2 regions of the Vibrio sp. Isolate22 genome follow, and region 1 is predicted to be linked to the other one. Evidence: riboswitches for the same ligand, from Rfam matches in the RefSeq annotation. Region 1 holds a riboswitch; the other holds the start of a gene.
The links. A riboswitch is a leader RNA that binds a small molecule or an ion and turns the genes downstream of it on or off. The one in region 1 is predicted to bind lysine.
Positions count from the first base shown of each region.

Region 2: it holds a riboswitch for lysine, as region 1 does, so the genes downstream of both, L1D55_RS10645 (Na+/H+ antiporter NhaC family protein) here and lysC (lysine-sensitive aspartokinase 3) in region 1, are expected to answer to the same signal.

Region 1 is NZ_JAKEUW010000014.1:2,464-18,984, reverse strand. It holds gene csrD (RNase E specificity factor CsrD) at 1-1,810, opposite strand, end outside; gene L1D55_RS10130 (single-stranded DNA-binding protein) at 1,972-2,523, opposite strand; gene L1D55_RS10125 (LuxR C-terminal-related transcriptional regulator) at 2,803-3,450, shown strand; gene galU (UTP--glucose-1-phosphate uridylyltransferase GalU) at 3,608-4,480, shown strand; gene uvrA (excinuclease ABC subunit UvrA) at 4,630-7,461, shown strand; gene L1D55_RS10110 (PglL family O-oligosaccharyltransferase) at 7,558-9,324, shown strand; gene L1D55_RS10105 (alanine--glyoxylate aminotransferase family protein) at 9,412-10,551, opposite strand; lysine riboswitch at 10,728-10,905, shown strand; gene lysC (lysine-sensitive aspartokinase 3) at 11,014-12,381, shown strand; gene metH (methionine synthase) at 12,493-16,170, opposite strand; gene L1D55_RS10090 (sodium:proton antiporter) at 16,339-16,521, shown strand, end outside.
Region 2 is NZ_JAKEUW010000015.1:25,327-41,847, forward strand. It holds gene htpX (protease HtpX) at 1-746, shown strand, start outside; gene purB (adenylosuccinate lyase) at 995-2,365, opposite strand; gene hflD (high frequency lysogenization protein HflD) at 2,509-3,126, opposite strand; gene mnmA (tRNA 2-thiouridine(34) synthase MnmA) at 3,170-4,306, opposite strand; gene L1D55_RS10630 (hypothetical protein) at 4,510-4,779, shown strand; gene L1D55_RS10635 (inosine/guanosine kinase) at 4,882-6,186, shown strand; gene L1D55_RS10640 (H-NS family nucleoid-associated regulatory protein) at 6,397-6,807, opposite strand; lysine riboswitch at 7,172-7,349, shown strand; gene L1D55_RS10645 (Na+/H+ antiporter NhaC family protein) at 7,462-9,054, shown strand; His leader region at 9,245-9,381, shown strand; gene hisG (ATP phosphoribosyltransferase) at 9,435-10,331, shown strand; gene hisD (histidinol dehydrogenase) at 10,331-11,632, shown strand; gene hisC (histidinol-phosphate transaminase) at 11,642-12,682, shown strand; gene hisB (bifunctional histidinol-phosphatase/imidazoleglycerol-phosphate dehydratase HisB) at 12,815-13,903, shown strand; gene hisH (imidazole glycerol phosphate synthase subunit HisH) at 13,913-14,527, shown strand; gene hisA (1-(5-phosphoribosyl)-5-[(5-phosphoribosylamino)methylideneamino]imidazole-4-carboxamide isomerase) at 14,571-15,308, shown strand; gene hisF (imidazole glycerol phosphate synthase subunit HisF) at 15,290-16,063, shown strand; gene hisIE (bifunctional phosphoribosyl-AMP cyclohydrolase/phosphoribosyl-ATP diphosphatase HisIE) at 16,060-16,521, shown strand, end outside.

The DNA.
Region 1 (16,521 bases):
AGTCACCACACGCGCCAATTAAACTGCGGACGAACAGCTGGTTTTCATGTCTTTGGTCGATTTTCTTAATCAAGCTTCGATGAAGCTTTATATAGTTAACCTTCAAATCCTTAATGTAGTGAGTGCTGACAATAGTTCGCCCAGCTTGGCCAACAATCACTTTACACCCAAGTCCTCGCAGCATCTTTGCCACCGGTCTCATATAATCAAGATGAGCGATAAGGTGCCCCTCAGGAAACTCAAAAGCCAGTTGTGAACGATGCTGAGCAGAGAGCTGCAACAACTCACTTCTGAACCATTTAAAGTGCTGCTTACTAGAAAAAGGGGTGACATTGAGGTTCACTGAATAATGAATAGGTTGAGTCGATTCTTTCAGTGACTTCAACAACACTCTTAAAACCGATTGATCCATTTGAGCTTGGTAACCCACTTGCTCTACCGCTGGCATGAATCGAGAGGATTTCAATAAACCTTTCTCAGGATCCTGAATTCTAGTGAATATTTCTCTATGCAATTCATTAGCTTGACCTAAATCAGACATAAGATAACATCGCTGAGCAAAGATTACTAAATTATCAGGAAGCAGTGCTGTATCAAGTAGTGTCCTCCAGCGAACACTACCTCTATCAAGCTCATTTTTATTCTGTTTAGGGAAACGGCTCCAGTTATTAATGCGCTCCAATTGCGCACTCTTTAATGCTGTTTCCGTTTCATCCATGATCTGACTATGACGCTCACCTTCGGTGTACATGGTCACGCCGATATGGCACCAATTATCCGACTCTAAAGGCTCTGGTGGTGTTAGCTTATCAAGTTGTCTTAAACACTGGGCAGCCAGCGTCGCAATGTCTTTGGCACCTTGATGCGGGATAAATACAGCAAAGTCAGCTTCATAATAACGAGAGAAAATAACATCTGGGTAGCGCTGTACGATATTCGATAATACTTCGCCAACCTCAATAATAAAGTTATCTGTAACTTGCTTGTCATTATCATCGCGTACCTGTTCCCACTCATCGATACGTATCAACAGCACACCGCCACGAGCACCACTTTCATGCAATGCCGATTCAAGCTTGTTATCGAATAGCACTCTGTTGGCAGTGCCAGTGAGTTTATCTAAGAAGGTATGAGTCCGAATAAAGGTATCGAAACGACTACGCTCTTGCCGAGCGTCTTTTAACTCTTCAATAAGAACATCGAGAGCTTCACTCGCAGTATAAGGCCACTCTCGCTCATCACCTTTTGCATGAGCTTCAACCTGACCAGCAAGAATCATCCTGCCACGCTCTTCTAGCATTTCAGAGCCCATCAATTGCTCTTTTAGCCATCGAACGCCACGAGCTAAACAGAAAATGATCAAAGCAACCGCTAAAGTGATTGACCACATCGCCTCTAATGAATAGCTGTATCCAATGTAAGGAGGCAGAGCCTTAAACTCGATTCGGTAACCGGTATTTCGCTCTAATACAAAGCTTTTTTCATAAAGGCGGCTAGGATCAATCTGTGGAGAAGTATCTTTGAAGCGATAAACAATGCCGGTCTTATTAGAGAGTTTCATCTCAACAATGTTGCTTGCTTGCAGCATCTTAGGCATCCAACGTTGCATTGAATATGCAGCATCAGGATCTTCCATTTCCTTATCTACAACGTCGACAATACCCACCAAATAATGGTCTAAATATTCTTGCCCGATACGCTTAAATGAGAGGGTGCCACCGATAAAAAGAATGAACATCGCACTGATCACTATCACGGTGACAAATGCGACCAATCGGGTGCTCAATTTTAGTGTGGGGGTATATCTCATGAATAACGAAATCCTTTTCAACTCACATTATACCGTATTGCTACTTATACTATAAATTGACGTTGTAAATAAAGCGTTAAGAATTCTAGGTAACAAAAAGCCGCGATAATCGCGGCTCTTTCCAAATTAATACTGTCTTTATAATATATTAAAAACAGGGCTTAAAATGGGATGTCATCATCAAAATCCATCGGTGGCTCATTATATTGAGGTTGAGCCTGCTGAGGAGCTTGTTGTTGAGGCGCTTTTTGCGGTTGTGCTGGGGCGCTGTATTGTTGCTGTTGTGGTTGCTGAGGCTGACCCCAACCGCCTTGCTGTTGCTGGCCACCCATGCCGCCTTGAGCTGGTGCGCCACCTTGAGCACGACCGCCTAGCATTTGCATAACGCCGTTAAAGCCTTGAACCACAACTTCCGTTGTGTAGCGATCTTGACCGCTTTGATCTTGCCATTTACGAGTTTGAAGTTGACCTTCAATGTAAACTTGAGAACCTTTACGTAGGTACTCACCAGCAACCTCAGCTAGCTTGCCAAACAGAGCAACACGGTGCCATTCTGTTTTTTCACGCTGTTCGCCAGTTGCTTTATCACGCCATGACTCTGACGTTGCAATGGTAATGTTCGCTACTGCGCCGCCATTTGGCATGTAACGAATTTCTGGGTCATTACCTAGGTTACCCACTAATATAACTTTGTTAACTCCACGGCTAGCCATGATTTGCTCCGTCTAAATTCATAGTCTCAGAAAATTTTTAGCGCACAAGAATAGCATGCTTTTCTGCTGTGATAAATCGCATTCCTATTCTCTCCTCACGACAAAGAATAAAAACGTAACAAATCATGATATTCAGAGCGATGTTGCTTTTTTCTCCACTTACAAACCACTCATTTACTTTGAGAATTGATATTCAACGCAAGTCACAACGATGGTGCTAGAGAAGCCAAAGCCTGCATGACAACGTGAATTCCCATTCTATTTACACAGGACATTTCAATGAGAAAGTCTCGATATGCTCGCACTTTACACTTTATGTGCATCGACCCAAGTGATACTTACTTACACGTAAAAGAGATAGAAAAACACCTATCTATTATCTTATATAAGATGACGCCAGACGACCTAATGTTAGTCGATAGAAAGCAGAGTAATCGCATTCTTCTTGTCGACTATAAAGAAGTACCAAAGCTATTAGCTATCTGCCCCAACCTGACTGTAATGTGGAAGAATCATGAGATCATTTTGTTTAATGTCCCACAGCAACTGCCGACCTCAGAGCTTTTAACTTACGGTGTGTTAAAAGGACTGTTTTATAACACCGATAAAAAAGACAAAATTGCTCATGGTTTACAAGAGGTAATCGATGGCGATAACTGGCTGCCAAGAAAGGTCACCAATCAACTGCTGTTTTACTATCGTAATATGGTCAATACCAACACAACGCCTACCAATGTTGATCTTACTATTCGCGAGATCCAGGTCATTCGTTGCCTCCAATCAGGTTCATCGAACACACAAATAGCCGATGATCTTTTTATCAGCGAGTTCACGGTGAAGTCTCACCTCTATCAAATATTCCGCAAGTTGGCGGTAAAAAATAGAGTCCAAGCGATCGCGTGGGCCAACCAGAACTTGCTTGCATAATTGATCCACTTCTTAAAGTGACGATAATTTTGAGGGAAGCTCTGGTTAGTCATACGGATTGTTGCTGAATTTTCGACATAATTTGTGCTAGAGTTGCCCTCAGAAATATCAACCACCCAGGTTGAATCGATAATTATTATAGATAAAGGGTCTTACGATGATCAAAAAGTGCCTTTTCCCGGCAGCAGGCTACGGTACACGCTTCTTACCAGCAACCAAATCAATGCCGAAAGAAATGATGCCAGTAGTAAACAAACCACTGATTGAATACGGCGTTGAAGAAGCAATCGAAGCCGGTATGGACGGAATGTGTATCGTAACGGGTCGTGGTAAGCACTCAATCATGGATCACTTCGATAAGAACTACGAACTTGAACATCAGATCAGTGGCACAAATAAAGAAGACCTACTGATTAATATCCGTGAAACGATTGAAGCTGCAAACTTCACTTATATCCGTCAACGCGAAATGAAAGGCCTAGGTCACGCTATTTTGACTGGTCGCGAACTTGTAGGTGACGAACCATTTGCAGTGGTACTTGCGGATGACCTATGTGTAAATGAACAACAAGGCGTGTTGGCACAAATGGTTGCGCTATACAAACAGTTCCGCTGTTCTATCGTTGCTGTTCAAGAAGTACCGGAAGAAGAGACGCATAAGTACGGTGTTATCTCTGGCGAGATGATCAAAGACGATTTGTTCCGTGTTGATGACATGGTAGAAAAGCCAGAGCAAGGCACAGCACCAAGCAACCTAGCGATCATTGGCCGTTACATCCTGACTCCAGATATCTTCGAACTGATCGAGCAAACGGAACCAGGTAAAGGTGGTGAGATCCAAATCACCGATGCACTGCTTAAACAAGCAAAAGCAGGTTGTGTATTGGCATACAAATTTAAAGGTCAGCGTTTTGACTGCGGTAGCGTAGAAGGCTACATCGAAGCAACAAACTACTGCTTTGAAAACCTATACAAGAAAGACCAGCAGCAAGTTGAGTTAGGCAAACACTCAACACAGAAAGAAGCATAACTGCTGACAGGTAAATAACAATTCACACAATGTAATGGGCGGCTCTTGGAGTCGCCCTTTTTAATTACTGTTTTTTTATCCAGTAAAACTTTGCACAAATCTCACTCTATGTAATACTTTAGCCACTAAAAATTACATGGTCTGTTGAGATGGATAAAATAGAAATTAGAGGTGCTCGTACGCATAACCTCAAAGACGTAAACCTTACCATCCCTCGTGATAAGCTGATTGTTATCACAGGTCTTTCTGGTTCAGGTAAGTCATCACTTGCGTTTGATACCCTCTACGCAGAAGGGCAACGCCGTTATGTTGAGTCTCTGTCTGCCTACGCTCGCCAATTTCTATCCCTTATGGAAAAGCCTGATGTCGACCACATCGAAGGCTTATCTCCCGCCATCTCGATAGAACAGAAATCTACGTCTCACAACCCTCGTTCAACGGTTGGTACCATCACTGAAGTCTATGATTACCTGAGGCTTCTTTACGCACGAGTCGGCGAACCTCGCTGTCCAGAACACAACATACCGCTCGCCGCGCAAACCATCAGCCAAATGGTGGACAAGGTACTTGAGCTACCTGTTGGTTCAAAGATGATGCTATTAGCACCAATCGTTAAAGAGCGTAAAGGTGAGCACGTAAAAACACTGGAAAACTTAGCGGCTCAGGGCTTTATTCGAGCACGTATTGATGGTGAAACCTGTGATTTATCCGATCCACCAGCACTTGAACTGCACAAGAAACACACGATAGAAGTAGTGGTTGACCGATTTAAGGTACGCCCTGATCTTCAACAACGCTTAGCCGAATCTTTCGAGACCACATTAGAGCTCTCCGGTGGTATTGCTGTTGTCGGTTGGATGGATGAAACAGACCAAGAAGAGATCGTATTCTCTGCTAACTTCGCTTGTCCAAAGTGTGGTTATAGCATGCAAGAGCTTGAACCTCGCCTATTCTCATTCAACAACCCAGCTGGTGCGTGTGGTACATGTGATGGCCTTGGAGTTCAGCAGTACTTTGATCCAAGCCGAGTGATCTTAGATGAGAATCTAAGTATTGCAGATGGAGCCATTAAGGGCTGGGATCAAAAGAACTACTACTATTTCCAGATGCTAACATCGCTCTCGGAACACTATGGTTTCGATCTGTTTGCACCATTTAATTCTCTCCCAAAGAAGACTCAAGAGATTATTCTTAAAGGTTCAGGTCGTACTGAAGTTGAATTCAAATACATCAATGATCGTGGTGATATTCGAGTCAAACGTCACCCATTTGAAGGCATTTTGAATACGCTAGAGCGCCGTTACCGTGATACGGAATCAAACGCAGTCCGTGAGGACCTTGCTAAATACATCTCAATGAAATCATGCTCTAGCTGTGATGGTACACGCTTGAGATTAGAAGCTCGTAATGTCTTCATTGGCGATACAACACTGCCTGAAATCGTTGAACTGAGCATTGCTGATGCACTACAGTTTTTCCAAGAGTTAAAGCTAGACGGTCAGCGCGGACAAATCGCCGATAAGGTGATGAAAGAGATCAATGATCGCCTGCACTTCTTGGTTAATGTCGGTTTGAACTACCTCAACCTGTCACGCAGTGCTGAAACCCTATCTGGTGGTGAAGCGCAACGAATTCGTCTCGCAAGTCAGATAGGTGCAGGCTTAGTGGGAGTTATGTATGTCTTGGATGAACCATCGATTGGCCTCCACCAGCGTGACAATGAACGCCTACTGCAAACCTTGGTTCACCTGAGAGATTTAGGCAACACAGTGCTTGTCGTTGAGCATGATGAAGACGCAATTCGCTGTGCGGACCATGTGATCGATATCGGCCCAGGCGCTGGTGTTCACGGTGGTCACGTAGTCGCTGAAGGCACTATGCAAGATATCATCGACAATCCAAACTCATTGACTGGTCAGTACTTAAGTGGCGTAAAAGAGATTGAAGTACCAAAACAACGAACGCCGATCGACAAAAAGAAAGTCGTCGAGATCATTGGTGCTACCGGTAATAACCTGAAAAATGTCACAGCAACTATCCCTGTTGGCCTATTCAGTTGTATTACAGGTGTATCGGGGTCAGGTAAGTCGACACTGATTAATGACACCTTCTTTAAAATTGCTCACACCCAACTCAACGGTGCAACGACAGCAGTACCTGCACCACATGAAAAAATCAAAGGCTTAGAGCATTTCGACAAGGTCATCGATATTGACCAAAGCCCTATCGGTCGAACGCCAAGATCAAATCCTGCAACCTATACAGGGATCTTTACACCTATTCGTGAATTATTTGCGGGGACACAGGAGTCACGTTCGCGCGGTTACAAACCGGGACGCTTCAGCTTTAACGTGCGTGGCGGGCGCTGTGAAGCGTGTCAGGGCGACGGTGTTATCAAGGTAGAAATGCACTTCTTACCGGACGTTTATGTGCCGTGTGATGTATGTAAGGGCAAGCGCTACAACCGTGAAACACTAGAAGTTCGCTACAAGGGTAAAACCATCGACGAAGTACTGGAAATGACCGTAGAAGACGCACGTGAGTTCTTTAATCCGGTTCCAGTGATCGCTCGCAAACTGCAAACTCTCATGGATGTCGGCCTTTCTTATATTCGTTTGGGCCAAGCCGCAACTACCCTATCTGGTGGTGAGGCTCAACGTGTTAAATTAGCGCGCGAGCTGTCTAAACGAGATACAGGAAAGACGTTATACATTCTGGATGAGCCAACAACAGGCCTTCACTTCCACGATATCCAACAGCTATTAACCGTATTGCATCGCCTACGTGATCACGGTAATACCGTTGTGGTAATTGAACACAACTTGGATGTCGTTAAAACTGCAGACTGGATACTCGATCTCGGCCCTGAGGGTGGTCAAGGTGGTGGTGAAATTGTTGCAGAAGGCACACCAGAAGATGTGGCACTAGTCGAAGGTTCACATACCGCACGCTTCCTTAAGCCTATGTTAAATTTGAACTAGGTGTAAAATAGCGTCCTGCGGGCGGACAGAAAAATGTTAAAGTAACGGAGCTTGTTTCAAAAGGAACAAGCTCCGTTTTTATAAGGTTAGGGATTTATGGCAACAATACACACTAGCGGAACCCAGCTAGAGCATCAGGTCACTCAGCTACCTCTCAACAAAGCATTCCTTGCTTCACTAGCTGTTGTGTTCTTACTCGCCATGCACTTTTTCATGCCTAACCCAGGTGGTTCAGGCCTTGCCCTATCCTTTAACCCGACCACTTGGCTGGCTCTAAGCTTCACTTTAGCCATTGGCTTTTATCAACTGGCGACCAATCGAGTACTCAAGTATTCCAAGTTAACCATAGGTTTGCTGATAAGCTGCGTGATACTCACATTGCCTATTCTATACAGCAATGCTTCGCCGCAAGGAGCTTCTGGTCGATTACTTGGGTTATGGGCTGGCTTTACCTTATTCGTGGTTCTTCAACAATTCAAATTCAGTAATAAACATAAACAGCGCATGCTGTGGTTCATCGTACTTGCTGTCGTCATACAGGCACTGTTTGGCTATGTGCAATATTTTTTGCTGGAGCCTGGTAACCTATTTGGTTACAACACTGAAGCTAATCGCCCGTATGGAATCTTCCAACAGCCTAACGTGATGGCCAGCTTTTTAGCGACGGGTTTTGTACTCTCTGCTTACCTATTAGCGAGACAGCCAGCCAAGTACAACCATAAGATTAGCGAATCATTTTTACTCTACCTAACACCAACGTTAACGGTACCACTGCTGATCATCATCGCATCACGCACAGGTTGGTTAGCTGCACTCATTGGCTTCATATGTATTCTGCCTTACCTCTACAAGTTCTCGACCAAGAAACGATTCTACGGATGGTGTGCATCCGTTGCTGTCGGTATCGTAGTTGCATTTTCAGTAATCAGCCTTAGCACTACAGATAGTATAGCGAGTAAAAAAGCGAACCTAGAGAGCCCTCGAGCTTACACCTTCCCGCAAACATTAGACATGTTGGTAGAGAAACCATTTACTGGTTACGGCTACGGAAAATTTGAATCAGAGTACACCCTGTATACCGCTCGTCAGCATCAACTCAATTCAAACTATCATCCGGGGCTTCCAGCAATGGATCACCCCCACAATGAGTTTCTATTCTGGGGAGTTGAGGGCGGTATTGTACCAATCATAGGAATATTGATTGCCGCAGTATTAGTTTTGTCGCGGATCTCAAGCTCAGCCAAAGGAACACGCTTGGCTTTACTGGCACTATTCATACCAATACTTCTACACTCTCAGTTAGAGTACCCGTTCTATCACTCGGCAATACACTGGATAACCTTTATCATATTGATTTATTGGGTAGACCAGCGTGCTTCACGTCATTATCAGCAGCCGTTCAGCATCATCAGCAAAACACTATTTAGAGTGACTAGCTTAGTGTTACCAATTCTAGTGAGTGTTTACATGTTGAGTGCACTGCATACCAACTATGTACTGACCAAATTTGAGCTATCTAAACCTAAAAACCCAGATATTCTCAAACAAGTCACCAACCCTGTAGTTTGGAAAGATCGCTACGATTGGGACATATACAGCACCTACCTGAACATTGGTCTTTATAAAGGTGATCCTAGCCTTATTCAGCCATATGTTGATTGGTCATTAGAGATCATAAAGAGTAAACCAAGACCAGCGTTCTACAGCAACCTGATCCTTGCTTACCAAGGTTTAGGGGAAGAGAGCAAAGCGCAACAAATCCGTAGTGAAGCAAAGTTTTTATTCCCAAACAGAGACTTTTCACAGGTTCAATACAAGAAAATATCTCAAGCTGAAAACAACGTCTCGTCGGCAGAGCAGTAGCCAATTTTAACCCGTAGTATTACCTTTAAAGCAAACAAAAAAGCGCACGATCCTCGTGCGCTTTTCTTTGAAACTATTCTAATTCGGTTATTTAAGTACGTCTTGCAGCGCTTTAAGACACAACGCCACATTCTCTTTACGAGCACCGTAGCCCATCAAGCCAATACGCCATGCCTTACCAGCCAAAGAGCCAAGGCCAGCACCAATCTCAAGGTTATACTCTTCTAAAAGCTGTGATCTGACTTTCGCTTCATCAATTCCTTCAGGGAAGTAAAGAGCATTAAGCTGTGGTAAACGGCTCTCTTCATCAACAACGAACTTCAGCCCTAATGCTTCTACACCTTCTTTTAATTCTTGATGCATGGCGTGATGACGAGACCAAGCATTATCTAAGCCTTCATTTTTCAGTAGCACGAGAGACTCATGCAGCGCGTAAAGACTATTGACTGGTGCAGTGTGGTGATAACTACGCTTACCTTCACCGCTCCAGTAACCTAATACTAGGCTCTGATCCAAGAACCAGCTTTGTACCGGTGACTGACGTGCTTTCATTTTATCAACAGCACGCTGAGAGAAAGTTACGGGTGATAAACCAGGAACACAAGACAAGCATTTCTGACTACCAGAATAAACCGCATCGAGCTGCCATTCGTCCACTAACAGTGGCACACCACCCAGTGAGGTTACAGCATCAACAATCGTCAATGCATCGAACTGGCGAGCCACCGCAGAGATAGCTTGAGCATCCGATAATGCACCAGTAGAGGTCTCAGCATGTACAAAAGCAACCGCGACTGCGTCTGGGTTTTCTGATAATGCTTGCTGTACCTTTTCGACAGATACAGGCTTACCCCATTCGTCGTCAACAAGAATTGCTTCGCCACCGCAGCGCACTACATTTTCTCGCATACGTTCACCAAACACGCCATTTCGACAAACGATGACCTTTTCACCGGGCTCAATCAAGTTAACAAAACAAGTTTCCATACCAGCACTGCCTGGTGCTGATACAGCAATCGTAAACTCATTTTCTGTCTGAAAGGCATACTTAAGAAGCTGTTTAACCTCATCCATCATCGTAATAAAAAGTGGATCGAGGTGACCAATGGTTGGTCGACTTAATGCTTGAAGCACTTGAGGTGAGATATCTGAAGGTCCAGGCCCCATTAACGTTCGATGTGGTGGATAAAAGCTATCGATAGTAGAAGTATTTGTGAAGTTAGACATGTAAATCCCTTACGTTAATGGTGTCGATATTCCACCCTAAAGCAAATCGAACATGTCAGCAATTAGCCTTAGGTCTTGAGGTCAAACCACTGTCACATAATTGTTAAAATTATTTTTAAGTTATCTCAAGTTACCAATTGACATTGTGAGCACAAACACGTTCAATGAAATGGCTATCTAGCAGAAGAGGAGCACTGCCCAGGCAGGTGTTTTGTGGAACCGCATTTCCGATACAAAGCACTTATGGGGAGCAGTGCCGAGATAATAAAAGGATGCAGGACCTTTATTATCGGTTGAGCGGGCTGAATCCCGGCAACTGTCACCATATCTATATGGTGAAGAGCTTCTGAGGTTACTATTCATATAATTCCTCTCTTTTTGCTCTAAAACTCTCTTCGAAAAACATTGGACGTTGGATTACCCAACCGTAATTTTATTTTAGGAAGTCGTGGGAGATATATCGTGAGTGCATCTAATGTAGCTGGTTCTTTTAATGTCGCTAAGTTTGGTGGTACAAGTGTTGCCAACTTTGAAGCAATGAGCCGTTGTGCTGCCATTATTGAAAACAACTCAAATACCAAGTTAGTCGTAAGTTCTGCGTGTTCAGGTGTAACCAATTTACTTGTCGAACTGGCAAACGGTGTTCAAGACAAAACTCGCCGTCAGGAAGTAATGACCCAGTTGACGGACATCCACAATGCAATTCTTGACCAACTTGCTGACCCTATCAGCATCGAAAAAGAAGTTCACTCCATTCTTGATGAAATTGCGAGCGCAGCTGAGGCTGCATCATTTCAAATAAGCACTAAGCTAACCGATCACTTAGTTGCGTGTGGTGAGTTGATGTCGACACACCTTCTTGCTCAAATCCTTCGCGAACGCGGTACACCGGCGGTTCGCTTCGATATAAGAGAAGTGATGCGCACCAATGATGACTTCGGAAAAGCAGAACCTCAGCTTGAAGAGATTTCAGTGCTAGCGAAAGAGAAGCTGATTCCACTGTGCCAACAACAAGTTGTAGTCACACAAGGCTTTATTGGTGCAGATAATGACGGTAATACAACAACCTTAGGTCGTGGTGGTAGTGATTACTCAGCAGCGCTTATTGCAGAGTCAGTACAAGCGATTGGCTTAGAAATTTGGACAGACGTTCCAGGTATCTACACCACCGACCCTCGCATCGCACCGAAAGCTTCTCCAATCCCAGAAATCAGCTTCAGTGAAGCATCTGAGATGGCAAACTTTGGAGCGAAGATCCTTCACCCATCGACGCTAGTGCCGGCATTACGTCACCAAATTCCGGTGTTTGTCAGCTCTTCAAAAGCACCAGAACTAGGTGGAACTTGGATCCGTCAACAGGTGGAAAGCTCTCCACTGTTCAGAGCCCTGGCCCTTCGCTGCAACCAAACCATGGTTACACTACGTAGCGCTAATATGTTCCATGCTTACGGTTTCCTTGCAAAAGTATTTGAGATCCTTGCTAAACATAAGATCTCCGTCGATCTTATCACTACCTCGGAGATCAGTGTTTCACTCACCCTAGATCAAACTGATACATCTGGTGGTGCTCCTGAATTACCAGAAGCAGCACGTCTTGAGCTAGAAGAACTGTGTTCAGTCAATGTAGAACATGACCTATGTTTGGTGGCATTGATTGGTAATAACATGAGTGAAAGTAAAGGCTACGCTAAGCAAGTATTCAGCACCCTTGAAGATTTCAACCTGCGCATGATTTGTTACGGAGCAAGCCCTCATAACTTATGCTTCCTGCTCAATGAGTCAGTCTCTAAACAGGCGATTCAAAAGCTGCATCAAGAGCTATTCGAATAAAGCGATAGTGAATTAATAAGAGTTCAACGTTCAAAGCACAGATACAAAAAGGGTTGCAATTAAGCAACCCTTTTCCTTTCGAATTTAACGACTAACTCGCTGATTTAATAACTAGTTAATATTTGGACCTAGCCATCTCTCAGCTTCCAACATATCCCAACCTTTACGGTCAGCATAGCTGTCTACTTGATCTTGTTGAATCTGAGCAATCGCAAAGTATCGAGAATCTGGGTGAGAGAAGTACATCCCAGAAACTGAAGCACCTGGCCACATCGCGTAGCTAGACGTCAGTGACATATCAATGGTCTTCTCAACATCCATCAACTCCCACAACGTGCCCTTCTCTGTATGCTCAGGACAAGCAGGATAACCAGGAGCAGGACGAATACCTTGGTATTTCTCTCGAATAAGATCATCGTTAGATAAGTCTTCATCTGGAGCGTAACCCCAAATGTCCTTTCGTACCTCTTGGTGTAGGTATTCAGCAAACGCTTCCGCTAGTCGGTCAGCCACAGCCTGAATCATGATGGCATTATAGTCATCACCATTGGCCTTATATTCATCCGCTAGCTCACGCTCACCAATACCACCTGTCACAGCAAAACCACCAATCCAGTCTGCTTTGCCGCTTTCTTTTGGAGCGATGTAATCTGACAAACAGTAGTTAAAGCCTTTAGGCTTCTCAGTCTGCTGGCGAAGATTATGCAGAACTTTTAGAACTTCAGTACGAGACTCGTCGGTATACACCTCAATGTCATCACCAACACTGTTGGCTGGGAACATCGCGCACATACCACGGGCTTCAAGTAACTTCTCTTTCTCTACACGATCCAGTAACTCGTTCGCATCTTTGAATAAACGTTTTGCCTCTTCGCCCACCTCTTCGTGGTCAAGAATAGCTGGGTACTTACCGACTAATGACCATGTCATGAAGAATGGTGTCCAGTCGATATAGTTACGCAGTGTTGCCACATCAAAATCATTGAATACATGCACACCCGGTTTAGCTGGTGCTGGCGGAGTATATGCGTCCCAATCAATCGCCACTTTATTTGCGCGAGCTTGCTCTAGTGTCACTGGCTTAGTACGAGGCTTCTTACGATTATGCTGATCACGAACGCGCTCATAGTCTAAGTCCAACTTCTCAACGAAGGCAGGTTTTAGCTCCTCAGAAAGCAGTGACGTACATACGCCTACCGCACGAGAAGCGTTATTGACGTAGACCACTGGCTCTGAGTAATTCTGTTCAATTTTAACAGCAGTATGCGCCTTTGATGTCGTTGCACCACCAATCAATAATGGTAGCTTAAAGCCTTGTCGTTCCATCTCTTTGGCAACATGCACCATTTCATCAAGAGATGGAGTAATTAGACCCGACAGGCCAATAATATCGACGTTTTCTTCTTTCGCGACTTTGAGAATCTTTTCACATGAAACCATCACACCTAAGTCAATGATGTCATAGTTATTACACTGAAGAACAACGCCAACAATGTTCTTACCAATATCATGAACATCACCCTTAACTGTCGCAAGAAGGATCTTACCGTTACTCGCGCCGACTTCTTTGGATGCATTAATGAACGGCTCCAAGTGGGCAACGGCTTGCTTCATTACACGGGCTGATTTAACAACTTGAGGAAGGAACATCTTACCTGCACCAAACAAGTCACCAACCACGTTCATACCGTCCATTAACGGACCTTCAATTACCTCAATTGGACGATCTGAATTGACACGTGCTTCTTCAGTATCTTCAACGATAAAGTCAGTAATACCTTTGACCAAAGAGTGCTCTAAACGCTTCTCTACAGGCCAAGTACGCCACTCAAGTGCTGATTTATCTTCAACTTTACCAACAGCTCGCTCTAGATACTCGGTTGCCATATCCAGCAAGCGTTCCGTAGAGTCTTCACGACGGTTTAGTACGACATCTTCAACAGCATCACGCAGATCTTCTGGTACATTATCGTAAATTTCCAACTGACCAGCGTTTACGATGCCCATATCCATACCATTTTTAAAACAGTGATATAGGAATACAGCGTGGATTGCCTCACGAACGTAGTTGTTACCTCGGAATGAGAATGACACGTTCGATACACCACCAGAGATCATCGCATGAGGCAGGTCGCGCTTGATATCGCCTACTGCATCGATGAAATCAACTGCATAGTTATTGTGCTCTTCAATACCCGTCGCAACCGCGAAGATGTTCGGGTCAAAAATAATGTCTTCTGGTGGGAAGCCAACCTCATCAACAAGAATGTTGTAAGCATTAGTACAGATTTCGACTTTACGTTCACGTGTATCAGCCTGACCGACTTCATCAAATGCCATCACGATGACAGCTGCACCATAGCGGCGAACCAACTTAGCTTGCTCGACGAACTTCTCTTTACCCTCTTTTAGAGAGATGGAGTTAACGATACCTTTACCCTGAATACATTTCAGGCCAGCTTCAATAACCTCCCACTTTGATGAATCGACCATCACTGGGACTTTTGAAATTTCTGGCTCAGAGGCACATAGATTAAGGAATTTGACCATGCACGCTTCAGCGTCTAGCATCCCTTCATCCATGTTGATATCGATGATCTGGGCGCCGTTTTCAACTTGCTCACGAGCAACACTCAATGCCTCATCGTAAAGCTCTTCTTTGATCAAGCGTTTGAAGCGTGCAGAACCGGTCACGTTCGTTCGCTCACCCACGTTTACAAACAGAGACTCTTTAGCAATGGTCAGAGGTTCTAAACCGGATAAACGACACGACACAGGTAAGTCCGGCAATTGGCGAGGAGTTACACCTTCAACCACTTCTGCCATTTGGCGAATATGTTCTGGCGTGGTACCACAACAGCCACCAATCAGGTTCAAGAAGCCACTTTCAGCCCACTCTTTAACATGTTCAGCCATGTCTTCAGGTGAAAGGTCATACTCGCCAAATGCGTTAGGTAAACCAGCGTTAGGGTGAGCAGAAACATAACTCTCTGAGATACGAGACATCTCGCCAACATACTCACGCAGCTCATCAGGGCCTAATGCACAGTTCAAACCAAACGAGATAGGTTTAACATGACGAAGGGCGTTATAGAAAGCTTCCGTCGTCTGCCCTGAAAGCGTACGACCTGATGCATCAGTAATGGTGCCGGAGATCATGACCGGTAAAGTGATGCCTACTTCTTCGAAAACAGATTCCACTGCAAAAGCACACGCTTTAGCATTGAGTGTATCGAAGATGGTTTCGATAAGAATAAGGTCTGAGCCACCTTTGATCAGCGCACGAGTCGATTCAGAGTAAGCCTCGACGAGTTCGTCAAAGCTCACATTACGATAGCCTGGATCATTAACATCTGGAGAGATTGAACAAGTTCGGTTGGTTGGACCTAATACGCCTGCAACAAAACGAGGCTTCTCAGGAGTCTTTGCAGTCCATTCGTCAGCGGCTTCACGTGCTAACTTGGCTGCTGCAAAGTTAATTTCTTCACTAAGGCTTTCCATGTCGTAGTCGGCCATAGCAATGGTTGTAGCGTTGAAAGTATTGGTTTCAAGGATATCAGCCCCAGCTTCCAAATATTGCGAATGAATATCTTTGATAAGCTTAGGTTGTGTAAGCACCAAAAGGTCATTGTTACCCTTTAAGTCACTATGCCAATCCGCAAAGCGTTCACCACGATAGTCTTGCTCTTCCAATTTATAATCCTGAATCATGGTACCCATACCACCATCAATCAGTAAAATTCGTTGCTTTAACAGAGCGTCAATCTTTTGCCTTACATTACTTCCCACGGTACAACCTCATTCCTTTAATTATGCTTCCATCCTATCACACATTAAAAAGGAGTCTAGACGTCTAAATGAGGAAATTGATTACCGAGTCCTGACAAAAAGTGTTTGCTATTTGAGCATGAGACAACGAAAATTCATATTCATACTTTGTTACATGTTGGTACCCCAATGTCGGTCTATTACACCTTATGCTTCTTGTCTGCTGCAGCCATGCTTATTGCTTTTGTTAATAGCAAAATTGGTAAAATGCAAACAACCATCGCCATCACAGCAGGCTCAATGATGCTGTCTCTTTTAATTATCATTGCGGGCCAAAACAACTGGTTTCAGTTGGCCGACATTGCTTCTGAA
Region 2 (16,521 bases), on a different contig from region 1:
TGGTGATGGCTGCGGTATTCGGTTTCGGCGGCTCATTCATCTCACTAATGATGTCAAAGAAAATGGCACTTCGTTCTGTTGGCGGTATGGTTATTGAAAGCCCGCGTAACGAAACAGAACATTGGTTGATGGAAACGGTAAGCCGTCAATCTCAACAGGTTGGTATTGGGATGCCGACAGTGGCGATCTATGACTCGCCAGACATCAACGCATTTGCGACAGGCGCTAAGCGTGACGATTCACTGGTCGCGGTATCAACTGGTTTGCTACACAACATGACGCGTGATGAAGCTGAAGCGGTACTGGCTCACGAAGTTAGTCACATCGCAAATGGTGACATGGTGACAATGACGCTGATGCAAGGTGTTGTGAACACGTTCGTTATTTTCCTATCTCGTTTCATTGCCAATATTGTGGCATCGAATGATAACGAGGAAGAGGGTGGTAGCAACATGATGGTGTACTTCGGTGTGTCTATGGTGCTGGAATTAGTATTCGGTTTCCTAGCGAGCTTCATCACCATGTGGTACAGCCGCCATCGTGAGTTCCATGCCGATGCAGGTGCTGCTCACTTGGTAGGTAAAGAGAAGATGATTGCTGCTCTAGAGCGTCTTAAGGTGAGCCACGAGCCACAACTAGAAGGTTCTATGATGGCATTTGGTATCAACGGTAAGCGTTCTCTAACAGAGCTTCTAATGAGCCACCCACCGCTAGATAAGCGTATTGCGTCTCTACGTAACATGTAATCTCTAACATAATTAGAGAATATTAAAGGCTTCCTTCGGGAGGCCTTTTTTGATCTCAGCTGTTAAGATTGGAGATTGAAGGGATGTGGTTTTCGTTATTGTGAGAGTTTAGCTCTATCAAAATGAGGTTAGGACTGGTTTTTGGGTTCTTGTCTGATAACTCTTGTGTTGCTTGCACACGTTATCGCGCGCAATAAAAAGGCTTCCACATGGGAAGCCTTCTCGTATTATCTAATTCGAAGCTCGAATTACAGCTTGTCAGTTAGCTCGACAGCTTGACCGATGTAGTTCGCTGGAGTCATCTCTTTTAGACGAACCTTCTCGTCTTCAGGAATCTCTAGACCGTCGATGAATGCACGCATGCCTTCGCCATCTACACGCTTACCACGAGTTAGCTCTTTAAGCTTCTCGTATGGCTTCTCGATGCCGTAACGACGCATTACTGTTTGTACTGGTTCAGCTAGAACTTCCCAGTTCTTGTCTAGTTCAGCAAGTAGTGCTTCGCGGTTAACTTCTAGCTTGCTAATACCTTTCAGAGTTGAAGTGTATGCAATGATAGCGTAGCCAACACCAACACCTAGGTTACGAAGAACCGTAGAGTCAGTTAGGTCACGTTGCCAGCGAGAAACTGGAAGTTTTTGCGCTAGGTGGCCGAATACAGCGTTAGCTAGACCAAGGTTGCCTTCTGAGTTTTCGAAGTCAATTGGGTTAACTTTGTGCGGCATTGTAGATGAGCCGATTTCACCAGCAATCGTCTTCTGCTTGAAGTGGCCAAGAGCAATGTAGCCCCAAACGTCACGGTCGAAGTCTAGAAGGATAGTGTTGAAACGAGCAATCGCGTCGAATAGCTCAGCGATGTAATCGTGAGGTTCGATTTGAGTTGTGTACGGGTTCCAAGTTACACCAAGAGATTCAGTGATGAACTCTTCAGAGAACTGGTGCCAATCTACTTCTGGGTATGCAGAAAGGTGTGCGTTGTAGTTACCAACAGCGCCGTTGATTTTCGCTAGGATCTCAACGTTTTCGATTTGCTTGTATTGACGTTCCATACGGTACGCAACGTTAGCCATCTCTTTACCCATAGTAGAAGGAGAAGCAGGCTGACCATGTGTACGAGAAAGAAGAGGAATGTCGCGGTATTCGTTCGCAAGTGCTTTGATTGCGTCGATTACGTTGCGGATTTCTGGAAGAACAACTTCGTCACGAGCTTCTTTAAGCATAAGCGCGTGAGACGTGTTGTTGATGTCTTCAGAAGTACATGCAAAGTGAATGAATTCGTTTACAGCGTGAAGCTCAGGAACGCCAGCTACTTTCTCTTTCAAGAAGTACTCAACCGCTTTTACGTCGTGGTTTGTTGTGCGCTCGATCTCTTTGATACGTAGAGCATCTTCTTCGCTGAAGTTAGTGGCTAGTTCATCAAGAAACTGGTTAGCTTCTGCACTGAACGCTGGTACTTCTTTGATTGCATCAGTAGCTGCAAGCTTTTGTAACCAACGAATTTCAACGATAGAGCGGTACTTTAGTAGACCAAACTCACTAAAGATGCTGCGTAATGCAATAGTCTTACTTCCGTAACGGCCGTCTACTGGTGAAACAGCAGTCAATGCTGACAGTTCCATGGTGTTCTCCTGAATTGAGTTTTCTAAATTTTGAGAGGTTTATACCAGTAACAATCTCAATTGTCACGCATATTGCGCAAACGTTTGCGTGAGAGTTGTGTTGATACAAAAAACAAGCTCGCGACGAGGCGCGAGCTAATAAGTTACATTCGAGCTAATAGGATTTGAGCCTGCTCGATCATCTTCTTGCGACCGAAGATAAGGTGACGACGTTTGCCGCCCACCTGACGCCATAGAACAGCACTTCGAATCCCTGAGAGTAGTAGGGCACGAACCTTATGTTGGGTCGAGGTTTGTTGAAGTACCGCTGGCGTGCCAGAAACCTGAATGCGAGGGCCGATTGGGCTCACAACATCAAGGTAGATGCTCGCTAGGTTGCTGATCATCTGCTCGTCAAACAAGTCGAAATGTTCACTCTGGCGCTCTGCAGTTTGAATGCGGTCACCAAGCTGAGACATAGAGTCGTTGCGAGATGATAGCTTACGTTCAAGCGCCATTAAGCTAATGATGTAACGAGTGATATCGCTACCAGCAGGAGTACTATCGATACCTTTTACTAGGCACTCAAGACCTAATTTTAGGTTAGCTTCACGTCCAAAAACACCAACAGTGTTTGCTGGGCTAGTATTCAAAATAGCACTGAGTGAAGCTTCGAAGGCATCTTTATCACAATGGCCGTCTTTCGCTACTTGTTGAACCAAAGCCACAGCTTGGCAAATTCCGGCGAAAGCAATAGTACGGTCATAAAGTGTATTAGCCACGTAGTAACTCCTAGTTGTCTTCTATCGTTTGTCGTTCGATCAGTTAGATGCGTTTTTCGATGATACCACCGCCAAGACACACGTCGTCTTGGTAGAATACTGCAGATTGACCTGGGGTCACTGCGATCTGTGGCTCGTCAAAAATAACCTTAATGTTCTCGTCATCAATTGGGATGATTGTACAAGGAATATCGGTTTGACGGTAACGTGTTTTTACCGTGCATGTCATAACTTCAGTAATTGGTGTGCGATTTACCCAATGAAGCTGAGAAGCGATCAAACCTTCTGATTTAAGAAGAGGGTGATCTTTACCTTGTACGGCAATCAGAACATTACGCTTAAGGTCTTTTTCACCAACAAACCATGGTTCTTCATTGCCGCCACCACCTTTGGTGCCGCCAATGTGAAGGCCTTTACGTTGACCTAACGTGTGGTACATCAAGCCGTTGTGTTTACCAATCACTTTACCTTCTGGTGTTTCGATGTCACCTGGTTGTGCTGGTAGGTATTTGCCAAGGAACTCTGTGAACTTACGCTCACCGATAAAGCAGATACCTGTAGAATCTTTCTTCTTCGCTGTGATTAAGTCTTGCTCTTCAGCAATGCGTCGCACTTCTGGTTTCTCTAATTCACCAACAGGGAATAGGCTGCGCGCAACTTGGTCTGAGCTTAGCGTGTAAAGGAAGTAGCTTTGGTCTTTGTTGCTGTCTAGACCACGTAGCATCTCTGGTTTTACGCCAGCATCTAACTCTTCTTGAGTTGGGAAAGTACGACGAACGTAGTGACCCATCGCAATGTAGTCTGCGTCTAGTACTTCATCGGCAAACTCTAAGAATGCTTTGAATTTTATTTCTTTGTTACAAAGAATATCTGGGTTAGGAGTACGACCTGCTTTGTATTCCGCAAGGAAGTATTCGAATACGTTGTCCCAGTATTCTGCAGCAAAGTTGATAGTGTGAAGGTGGATACCTAGTTTGTCACATACCGCCTGAGCATCAGCAAGATCTTCAGCTGCCGTGCAGTATTCTTCGTTATCGTCTTCTTCCCAGTTTTTCATGAAAAGGCCTTCTACCTGATAGCCTTGTTGCTGAAGAAGATACGCCGATACTGACGAATCTACACCGCCGGACATACCGACAATTACTTTCTTTTCGCTGTTTCCAGAGCTGATATCTGACATGTCTAAACACCGTTACTATTACTTGGTCGCAGATTCTAACAGAAAGAGAAACGCCGTGACAGATCCGAGACCGGAATCACAGTTTCATTTGCACAAATAGTGCGCTGACTTTGTTAGTAATCGCATGAGAGCGAGGTGAGTCGCTAGGATGTCAGAAGTATATGTGGCATAGTCGCTCGAAATCCAAGACTTGAGATAAAAAAATGTCTGAACAAAATGAATTTATGCAAGAAGAGCAGTTGATTGAAATTATTGAAAATCAGCTAGAAGACGGTCAGCCAATTAAAGTAAAAGAGACGTTAATGCGCCTTATGATGACAGGCACACCACGTGAAGACGCAATTGCAGCAATGGCGTGTGCACTTGCGGTTGAAGTATTTGACGTAATGAAGAATGGCGCAGAGTTTAATCAAAAGCGTTATGCCGAGCATTTAGAGATGCTGCCTGATTTAAGCTTTATGGAAGGTGAATAAAAAAATAGCTCAGCAAACGTTTGCTATAGTTTGAATGATTGCCGCGTTAAATATAGCGCGGTAGAATCCGCCACCTATTTCCCCTTGACTTAGACTAGCCCTATGAAATTCCCTGGACAACGTAAATCAAAGCACTATTTTCCGGTTCACGCACGTGACCCATTAGTGAGCCAAGCTCAAAGCAGTAAAAGAATGTCACGCACTCATATTATCGGTATTGACCAAACTTTGGTGGATATTGAAGCAAAAGTGAGTTCTGAACTTATTGAGAAGTACGGTTTAAGTAAGGGACACTCACTGGTTATCGTTGATGAAGCGGCTGAGTCTTTATATCAAGAACTAAAAGAACAGTGTCTAATTACCAATGAATATGCTGGTGGCACTATCGGTAATACATTACACAATTACTCAGTACTAGCGGATGACCGTTCAACGCTACTCGGCGTAATGAGCCAGGATATTAAAATTGGTAGCTATGGTTACCGCTATTTATGTAATACATCAAGCAGAATGGACTTGAACCATTTACAAGGGGTAGATGGCGCAATCGGTCGCTGCTTTGCATTAATTACTGAAGATGGTGAGCGTACTTTCGCAATTAGCGAAGGGCAAATGAACCAACTAAAACCAGAAAGTATTCCTGAAAAGATTTTCAAAAGTGCTTCTGCTTTAGTATTAACGGCTTATTTAGTTCGTTGTAAGCCGGGTGACCCGATGCCTGAAGCAACAATGAAAGCGATCGAATACGCGAAGAAATACGATGTGCCTGTTGTTTTAACTCTGGGTACGAAATTCGTTATTCAAGACGATCCTGAATTCTGGAAAGATTTCTTAGAGCAACACGTAACGGTTGTTGCAATGAATGAAGACGAAGCCGAAGCCCTAACTGGTGAAAGCGATCCACTCGCTGCTTCTGACAAAGCGCTAGATTGGGTAGACCTAGTACTATGTACTGCTGGTCCTGTTGGTCTATTTATGGCGGGTTACACGGAAGACGCAGCGAAACGTGAAACATCACTGCCTTTACTCCCAGGTTCAATTGCTGAATTTAACCGTTATGAATTTAGCCGTCCTGCTCATAAAGATTTATGTGAAAACCCTACTAAAGTTTATTCACATATTGCGCCTTATATGGGCGGTCCTGAGAAGATCAAAAATACCAATGGTGCAGGTGATGCGGCTTTATCTGCTTTATTACATGATATGGCTGCGAATAAGTACCACAAAGAAAACGTGCCAAACTCAAGTAAGCACCAACATTCATTCTTGACGTATTCTTCTTTCTCACAAGTTTGTAAATATTCAAACCGTGCGAGCTATGAAGTATTGGTTCAGCACTCTCCACGTTTATCTCGCGGTCTTCCTGAAAGAGAAGATAGCCTAGAAGAAGCGTACTGGGAAAGATAAGAGACTTTGTTTATCCGCTGCGCACAAGTTTATCAAATGCGCAGCAATGTTTATAAAGAACATTTATGGGTAACAAAATATAAAAAAGGCTCCGAAAGGAGCCTTTTTGTTTCTAAATATATTGAAGCCGTAAATAATACTTTAGTCGACTTAAATATTAATTCTATTGCTTAGTCAGTAATTGCGACACCCACTATGCAAATTGAACATTTAGATAGCGAAATCTTCTAGAGATTTACCAGCATCTAGTTGTTCTTGGATAGCTGAAGGTGTACGACCTTGGCCTGTCCAAGTTTTCTCGTCGCCGTTCGCATCTACGTATTTGTATTTAGCTGGGCGAGGAGCGCGTTTCGCTTTTGTTGTTTTAGATTTTGCTTCGCCAGAAAGCGCAGCAATAAGATCAGCAACATCAATTCCGTCTTTTGCGATTTGCTCAGCAATAGCAGAAAGTTTAGCTTCTTGTGCTGCTTTAGCCGCACGTTCTTCAGCTTCAGACTCTTGACGCTCTTGTACAACAATAGTTAGCTTGTCTAGCGCTTCTTCTAGTTGCTCAAGAGTTAATTCACGTGAGAATGCGCGAAGGCTACGGATATTTAATAGAGTTTTTGTTAATTCAGACATGATATTTTCCATCAAGGTAAACTAAATAATCTACCTAATAATAAACAGAGCTTGGGAATAAAACAAACAGTATTTCTTCTATTACATATTTAAATATAAAAGTGAGATGAATAGTTGAAAATGCCAATGCTCATCTCAATTGAATTTATAATAAATATTAAGAATATCTTAAAAGCTGATATGTGACTGGTGGAGTAGTTACACTATGTTGACTATTCTTAAGTTGAATAGTTCACAAATAAAAAGCCGCTTTTCTCGGAATGATATGTTGCATTGTTGCTCTTGATGGGTACAATTGCGGCTACCTGATGCGATGCTTTGGTTAATCATTTGTTAAACTATTGTTTGAGTGGTTAATAATGTTGTCGCACGTAGAGGTGCAATTATAAAAAGTAGTTTTCGTTGGGGTGATGCCAATGAACGGGAATGAAAGGTGTAATTGCCGAAGTAAATTGTATATCTAAGCAATTTGCTGGGGTTGTGCTCAATAGGTACAACACTGCCATAGTCTTAATTTTAAACTATGGAGCGCTACTGTAGGGTTGGGTGAAGTGTTCACTTCCCTTTCGCTTAGTTCAACATGAACTTGGTCATCCGTATCAAGTTTGTCTGCAGTAGATCTCTAGCCAAATAAAAAACTGGTTTTTGAAGATCATGAATTTAATAGATTTTGCAACATCTCCTTTATCTTTGCTTCCGCCACTTGTGGCTTTGAGCCTTGCTATCGTTACCCGCCGTGTATTGGTTTCTCTGGGTGTAGGTATCGTTATGGGTGCTATCTTACTTGCTGATTACTCAGTGGGTAATGCCGCTAGCTACGTATTTACTAAAGCATCTGGCGTTTTCATTGAAGATGGCGGTATCAACACTTGGAACATGAGCATCATTGCTTTCCTAATTATCTTGGGAATGACAACGGCGCTATTAACACTGTCTGGTGGTACTCGCGCATTCGCTGAATGGGCTCAGTCTCGCGTTAAAAGCAAACGTGGTTCTAAACTGCTTGCAGCTTTCTTAGGCGTATTCATCTTTGTGGATGATTACTTTAACAGCTTGGCGGTCGGTGCAATCTCTCGTCCTGTAACAGACCGTTTCTACGTATCTCGCGCTAAGCTAGCTTATATTCTTGATTCTACTGCAGCTCCTATGTGTGTGATCATGCCAGCTTCTAGTTGGGGTGCTTACATTATTACTATTATCGGTGGCATCCTAGTAACACACGGTGTGACTGAGTATTCAGCTCTAGGCGCTTACGTTCGTCTAATTCCAATGAACTTCTACGCGGTATTTGCACTTCTTATGGTGTTCGCAGTGGCGTGGTTCGGTCTAGATGTTGGTAAGATGCGCGATCATGAGATCGAAGCGTCTCAAGGTCGTGGCTTTGAAGGTGACAACGACAGCCAACAAGCTCACGATTTAAACGAAGAGCTAGATATCGAAGAGAGCGAGAATGGTTCTGTTTCTGACCTAATCATGCCGATCGTTTCATTGATCGTAGCGACGGTTGCAGCGATGCTTTACACAGGTGGTCAAGCGTTAGCGGCTGATGGTCAAGCGTTTAACCTACTTGGTGCATTCGAAAATACAGATGTTGGTAAGTCTCTTGTTTACGGTGGCATCATCGGCCTACTTGTTGCTTTAGCGACGGTATTTAAGCAGAAGCTATCTATGGCAGACATCGCAAGAACGATGTGGATTGGTGCAAGCTCTATGTTTGGCGCTATCCTAATCCTTGTGTTCGCTTGGACTATCGGTTCTGTAATCGGTGACATGAAAACAGGTACGTACTTGTCTTCTCTAGTAACAGGCAGCATTGATTACCACTGGCTACCAGTTATCCTGTTCCTACTTGCAGGCATCATGGCTTTCTCTACCGGTACTTCATGGGGTACGTTCGGCATCATGCTACCTATCGCGGGTGATATGGCGGCAGCATCGGATATCGCACTGATTCTTCCTATGCTAAGTGCGGTTCTAGCGGGCGCGGTATTTGGTGACCACTGTTCTCCGATTTCAGATACAACGATTTTGTCTTCGACAGGTGCTCGTTGTAACCACATCGACCACGTATCAACACAGCTTCCATACGCGCTAGCAGTAGCGTTTGTATCGTGCATTGGCTTCATTACCCTAGGTATGACAGCCTCTATCGGTATCGCATTCAGCGCAGCAGCTCTAACGTTCGTTGCTGTGTGTTTCGCTCTGGCTTATTTTTCTCGCTGCAAAATAGCGACATGCAAAAGCTAAAAACGAAAGTTAATCAGTAAACTATCAGGGAGGCTTTAGCCTCCCTTTTTTGTGCCTGTTAATTTAATTTTAAGTTTCGTGAAAAAAGTTCGAATTAATGGTTGAAAAAGGATCTTACCTTGGTTAGTGTGGAGACAAGACAGCAAACAACCTAAGAGCTGATAAGTATGCGTAAATTAGTAATGAACATTCATCACCATCATCACCCTATCTAGTCTTTCGGGGAGATTTACGTATACCCGGGAGCAAGGTTACTCCCGGAGGTTAAGTCAAAAGAATTTAGATTTAAACCCTCGGGATGACAGAGTCTTCCGAGGGTTTTTTAGTTTTAGCGCTTTTAAATAATCAACAAATTCAAATATTTGCACAGGGATACAGCAATGCAGACACAACGCCTAAGAATCGCAATTCAAAAGAAAGGTCGCCTAAGTAAAGAGTGCCAAGACCTACTAAAAAAATGTGGTGTTAAATTTAACATCATGGGTGAGCGCCTAGTCGTTCATTCACTAAATATGCCAATTGACCTGTTATTAGTTCGTGATGACGACATCCCAGGTCTCATCATGGATGGTGTGGTTGACCTTGGTTTTATCGGTGAGAATGAGCTTGAAGAAGTTCGTCTAGATCGCCTTGCTCTTAAAGAGCCTGCAGAGTTCCAAACACTACGTCGTCTAGATTTCGGTGGCTGCCGTTTATCTATCGCTATCAATAAAGACGAACAGTACAACGGCCCACAAGATCTAGCGGGCAAGCGTATTGCAACAACCTACCCACAACTACTCAAAGCCTACATGGACGAGCAGGGTGTTGATTTCAGCACTTGTATGCTAACAGGCTCGGTTGAAGTAGCGCCTCGCGCTGGTCTAGCTGATGCAATCGCGGACTTGGTTTCTACCGGTGCAACGCTAGAAGCAAACGGCCTAAAAGAAGCGGAAGTGATTTTCCAGTCTAAAGCGACTTTGATTCAACGTACTGGTGAATTCGACGCAGACAAAACAGCATTGATTGAAAAGCTACTGACTCGTATGCAGGGTGTTCAACAAGCGAAAGAGTCGAAGTACATCATGCTACACGCGCCAACGTCTCAGCTTGAGCAAATCAAAGCACTACTGCCTGGCGCTGAAGATCCAACAGTACTGCCACTTTCAACAGACAAAGATAAAGTTGCCGTTCACCTAGTAAGTACAGAGAACTTGTTCTGGGAAACGATGGAACAGCTGAAAGAGTTAGGCGCAAGCTCGATTCTAGTACTACCAATCGAAAAAATGATGGGGTAATGACGATGAGAACCGTTGTTTGGCAATCTTTAAGTGAATCACAGCAAGACTCGGTATTAGAGCGTCCCGCTATTACTGAAGGTGCAAACATCACAGCGACAGTTTCTGATGTTATTGCAAAAGTACGAAACGAGGGCGATGCAGCGCTTAAAGAACTGACTGAGAAGTTTGACCGCGTTACTCCAAAATCAATTCGAGTGAGCTCGGATGAAATTGAAGAAGCGAGCGCTCGTCTAACTCCAGAAATGAAGCGGGCACTAGAACAAGCTTACAGCAATATTGCTAAGTTCCACGAAGCTCAGAAACCTCAGCCAATTAAGGTTGAGACGCAACCAGGTGTCGTGTGTGAGCAAGTGACACGTGCGATTAACACAGTTGGTCTGTACATCCCGGGTGGCAGTGCGCCACTTCCGTCAACGGTTCTTATGTTAGGTGTTCCCGCTCAAATCGCAGGTTGTCGCAAGGTTGTACTTTGTTCTCCTCCGCCAATCGCTGACGAAATTCTGTATGTCGCTAAGCTTTGTAAGATCGACGAGGTTTACAACGTAGGTGGTGGTCAAGCGGTTGCTGCGATGGCTTACGGTACGGAAAGTGTTGCTAAAGTCGATAAGATTTTCGGCCCAGGTAATGCATTCGTGACTGAAGCAAAACGCCAAGTAAGCAACGACTTCCGCGGCGCGGCAATTGATATGCCAGCAGGACCATCAGAAGTGTTGGTGATTGCTGATGAAACAGCAGACGCAGACTTCATTGCTGCTGACTTGTTGAGCCAAGCGGAGCACGGTCCTGATTCTCAAGTGGTGTTGGTAACACCTTCGCCATTGATTGCGGATCAAGTAACCGAAGCCGTTCAAAAACAATTGAAAGAGCTATCTCGTGCGAGTATCGCTCAGCAAGCGTTGGCATCAAGCCTGATCATCATTGCTGAATCCATCACTCAAGCGATTGCGATTTCAAACTTTTACGGTCCTGAACACTTGATCGTTCAAACCAAGAACCCACGTGAATTGCTGCCATTGCTAGACAATGCAGGTTCTATCTTCCTTGGCGATTGGTCTCCAGAATCTGCAGGCGACTATGCCTCTGGTACTAACCACGTATTGCCGACTTACGGTTACACCAAGACATACTCTAGCCTTGGTTTAGCTGATTTCTCAAAACGTATGACAGTACAAGAACTGAGCGCTGATGGCCTAAAAGGCTTAGCTCCAACAGTTGTTACTATGGCGGAAGCCGAAGGCTTGGATGCACACAAACGTGCTGTGACAATCCGAGTTGAAAAGTTAAACCAAGCTAAATAAGGGCAGGGCATGGAAAAGTTAGCAAGAAAACAAGTTCAGGCTCTTACACCTTACTTGTCTGCAAGACGCATTGGCGGCACAGGTGATGTATGGCTAAATGCCAACGAATCTCCGTTTGATAACGAGTACAACTTAAATCTGTCTCGTCTTAATCGTTACAGCGAGTGTCAGCCTAAAGAGTTGATTGATGCTTACGCGCAATATGCAGGTGTGAAATCGGAGCAAACTCTGACGACACGAGGCGCTGATGAAGGTATCGAACTACTGATTCGCGCTTTTTGTGAGCCGAACGAAGACGCTATCCTTTACTGCCCACCAACCTACGGTATGTACGCAATCAGTGCAGAAACCATCGGTGTTGAGCGTAAAGTTGTGCCTCTAACTGCAGAGTGGCAACTTGACCTTCCTGCAATTGAAGCTCAGCTAGACAACGTGAAAGTGGTGTTTGTGTGTAGCCCAAATAACCCGACTGGTAATTTGGTTGAACGTAAAGACATCATTAAGTTACTTGAGATGACTCAAGATAAAGCAATTGTTGTGATGGATGAAGCGTACATCGACTTCTGTCCAGAAGCGTCAACCGTTGATTTACTTGAGCAATACCCGAACTTAGCGATTCTGCGTACTCTGTCTAAAGCTTTTGCATTGGCTGGGTTACGCTGCGGCTTTACGCTAGCGAACCAAGAGCTTATCGATGTATTGTTGAAAGTGATTGCGCCATACCCAGTGTCAATTCCTGTTGCTGATATCGCAGTTCAAGCACTCTCAGAGCAAGGCCTTGCGAGAGCGAAGTTTCAAGTTCTGGACTTAAGCGCTAACCGAGCGTACCTACAGGCTGGTCTGATGGGAATGCCTAACGTTACGGTATTCGATGGTTGGGGTAACTACCTTTTGGTTAAATTCCCGAACGGTGACGAACTGTTTAATGCGGCATGGGACAGCGGCATTATCTTACGTAATTCGCCAATTGAAGACTGTGTTCGAATTAGTATTGGTAACCGCGAAGAGTGCGAAAAGACACTTGGATTCATTCGTAACTTTTACCAGTAACGAAAGGCTTGCCAGTAATAACATTTGTCAGCTTTTATTTGATAAATAATAGGCTGACAAATGAAACCAATATTTTGGGTTAGCGTTTAATTTTAGCTAGGCCACCAGATTTAAAATTAAAAGGAAGTTCAAGTGAGTAAACAACAAAAAATACTTTTTATAGACCGCGACGGCACCTTAATTGTTGAGCCGCCAGTCGATTTCCAAGTAGACCGTTTAGACAAACTGAAATTTGAACCGCTAGTGATTCCTAGCCTGCTTGCATTACAAGACGCTGGCTACCGCTTAGTTATGGTAACTAACCAAGATGGCCTTGGTACAGATAGCTACCCACAAGAAGATTTCGATGCGCCACACAACATGATGATGGATTTCTTTGAATCTCAAGGCGTAAAGTTTGATGACGTGCTTATTTGCCCTCACTTTGACGAAGACAGCTGCTCTTGCCGTAAGCCTAAACTGGGCATGGTTAAAGAGTATCTGCAAGGCGGTAAAGTAGACTTCCAACACTCTGTTGTGATTGGTGACCGCGTGACTGATCTGCAATTAGCAGAGAACATGGCAATCCGTGGTATTCAGTATGGTCCAGATGCTGAAACAGAAGGCACACTTAACTGGCCACAAATTGTTAAAGACTTAACGGTTAACGCTCGTGTTGCTGAAGTGGTTCGAACGACGAAAGAAACGGACATCAAAGTAGCGGTAAACCTTGATGAAACTGGCGGTAACAAGATTGACACTGGCATGGGTTTCTTCGACCACATGCTTGATCAAATTGCGACGCACGGTGGTTTCCAAATGAATCTAACTGTGAAAGGCGATCTACATATTGACGATCACCACACGGTAGAAGATACAGCACTTGCGTTAGGCCAGGCTCTGAAAGATGCGCTAGGCGACAAACGTGGCATTGGCCGCTTTGGTTTTAGCTTGCCAATGGATGAGTGTTTAGCTCAGTGTGCGTTAGACCTTTCTGGCCGTCCATACCTGAAGTTTGATGCAGAGTTCAGCCGTGAGCAAGTGGGTGACCTGTCAACGGAAATGGTGGTTCACTTCTTCCGTTCTTTAACTGACACGCTAGCTTGTACGCTACACCTTTCTTCTGCTGGCAATAATGATCACCACATCATTGAGAGCCTATTCAAAGCATTTGGTCGTACTCTGCGCCAAGCAATTAAAGTTGAAGGTAATGAATTACCAAGCAGCAAAGGCGTTCTGTAAGGAATCGGTATGAAAGAGCAGAAAGTAGTTATTATTGATACTGGTTGTGCCAACGTCTCATCGGTTAAATTTGCGATTGAACGTCTGGGTTACAACGTTGAGATTTCAAAAGAGCCTGAAGTGGTTCTTGCAGCCGACAAGCTATTCCTACCAGGTGTAGGTACCGCAAGTGAAGCAATGAAGAACTTACAAGAGCGCGACCTTGTTGCTCTTGTAAAGCAAGTAGAGAAGCCTCTGCTTGGCATTTGTTTAGGCATGCAGCTTCTTGGTAAGTTATCTCAAGAAAAAGGCCAAAAGGCCGACGAGCTAGTTGAATGTTTAGGCTTGTGTGAGGGTGAAGTTCGTTTATTGGATACGGGCGATTTACCACTGCCACACATGGGTTGGAATACTGTCACTGCAACACCGAATCACCCTCTATTTAAAGACATTGAAGAAGGCGAGTACTTTTACTTCGTTCATAGCTTCGCAATGCCAGTAGGTGACTACACCATCGCACAGTGTGATTACGGCAATCCGTTTACCGCAGCGGTGCAAAGCGGTAACTATTATGGTGTTCAGTTCCACCCAGAACGCTCATCAAAAGCTGGTTCTAAGCTGATTCAGAACTTCTTGGAATTGTAATAAGGATTAGGTAGCGGCTAACGTTGCCATATAAGGAATGTAAATGATTATTCCCGCATTAGATTTAATTGAAGGCCAAGTAGTTCGCTTATTCCAAGGGGACTACGGTCAAGTAACAGAATACAAAGTAGACCCAGCAGAGCAGTTCAACCTATATCACCAAGCTGGTGCTGGCTGGTTGCACCTTGTTGATTTAACAGGTGCAAAAGACACGACAGCTCGCCAGTTGGACCTGATCGCTAAGCTACTTGATAGCACGCCGGCTAACATTCAAATTGGCGGCGGTGTGCGTAATGAACAAGATGTGATTGATCTACTCGAAGCCGGAGCACAACGTGTTGTTGTTGGTTCAACGGCAGTCAAACAGCCAGAGCTTGTTAAAGGCTGGATGGAAAAGTACGGTGCTGAAAAAATCGTTCTTGCTCTGGATATCAACATCGACGAAAGCGGCACTCGTAAAGTGGCGATTTCAGGTTGGCAGGAAGATTCTGGCGTGACCATTGAAGCGCTGATTGAGGACTACCTGACCGTTGGCCTTAAGCACGTTCTGTGTACTGATATCTCTCGTGATGGCACGTTAGAAGGATCAAACGTTGAGCTTTACGTGGATCTTTGTAAGCAGTACCCGCAGGTTCAGTTCCAATCATCGGGCGGCATTGGCAGCCTAGCAGACATCGAAGCTCTAAAAGGTAGCGGTGTGGCTGGTGTGATTGTGGGTCGTGCGCTACTTGATGGTAAGTTCACCGCAGAGGAGGCATTTGCATGCTGGCAAAGCGAATAATCCCTTGTTTGGATGTCCGTGACGGACAAGTGGTTAAGGGCGTTCAGTTCCGTAACCACGAAATCATTGGCGACATCGTTCCGCTAGCACAGCGCTATGCAGAAGAGGGCGCGGATGAATTAGTATTTTACGATATCACGGCATCAAGTGATGGCCGTGTTGTTGATAAGAGTTGGGTAAAGCGTGTTGCAGAGGTGATTGATATTCCTTTCTGTGTCGCTGGTGGTATTAAGTCGGCTGAAGATGCTGCGCGTATTTTAGAATTTGGAGCTGACAAAGTATCCATTAACTCACCAGCACTGGCTAACCCTCAATTGATCACTGACCTGGCTGATAAATTCGGTGTGCAGTGTATCGTTGTTGGCATCGACTCATACTTTGATAAAGAAACCGGTAAGTACCAGGTTTATCAATTCACTGGCGATGAAGCGCGTACTAAAGCAACCAAATGGGAAACCAAAGATTGGGTGCAGGAAGTACAGAAACGTGGCGCTGGTGAAATTGTGTTGAACATGATGAACCAAGATGGTGTTCGTAACGGTTATGACCTTGAGCAGCTCAACATGGTACGTGAAGTATGTAACGTTCCATTGATTGCTTCGGGTGGCGCAGGTGCAATGGAGCACTTCGCAGAAGCGTACAATAAAACTAATGTGGATGGAGCGCTTGCGGCTTCGGTATTCCACAAACAAGTCATCAATATTGGTGAATTAAAGCAGTATCTAAAACAACAAGGTGTAGAGGTGCGTCTATGAGTTTTGCAGCGACAGAAGTAAATACGCTAGCTGAACGTATCAATTGGGATAAAGTCGACGGTCTCGTTCCTGCGATTGTACAAGATTTCCAGTCAAGCCAAGTGCTGATGATGGGTTACATGAACCAAGATGCATTAGCAAAGACGGGCGAAACAGGTCAAGTGACCTTCTTCTCTCGTACTAAAGAGCGCCTTTGGACTAAAGGTGAGACTTCAGGAAATGTTCTGCAACTGGTGAATATGTCACTGGACTGCGACAACGATACCTTGCTAGTCAAAGTGAACCCAATTGGTCCTACGTGTCACTTGGGTACGACAACATGCTGGGATTCTGATCCACAGGAAGAGTCTCAGATGGTGTGGCTTCATCAACTTGAGCAGCTACTGGCTGCCCGCAAGGACGCAGATCCTGACTCTTCTTACACTGCCAGCTTATATGCCCGTGGCACCAAGCGTATA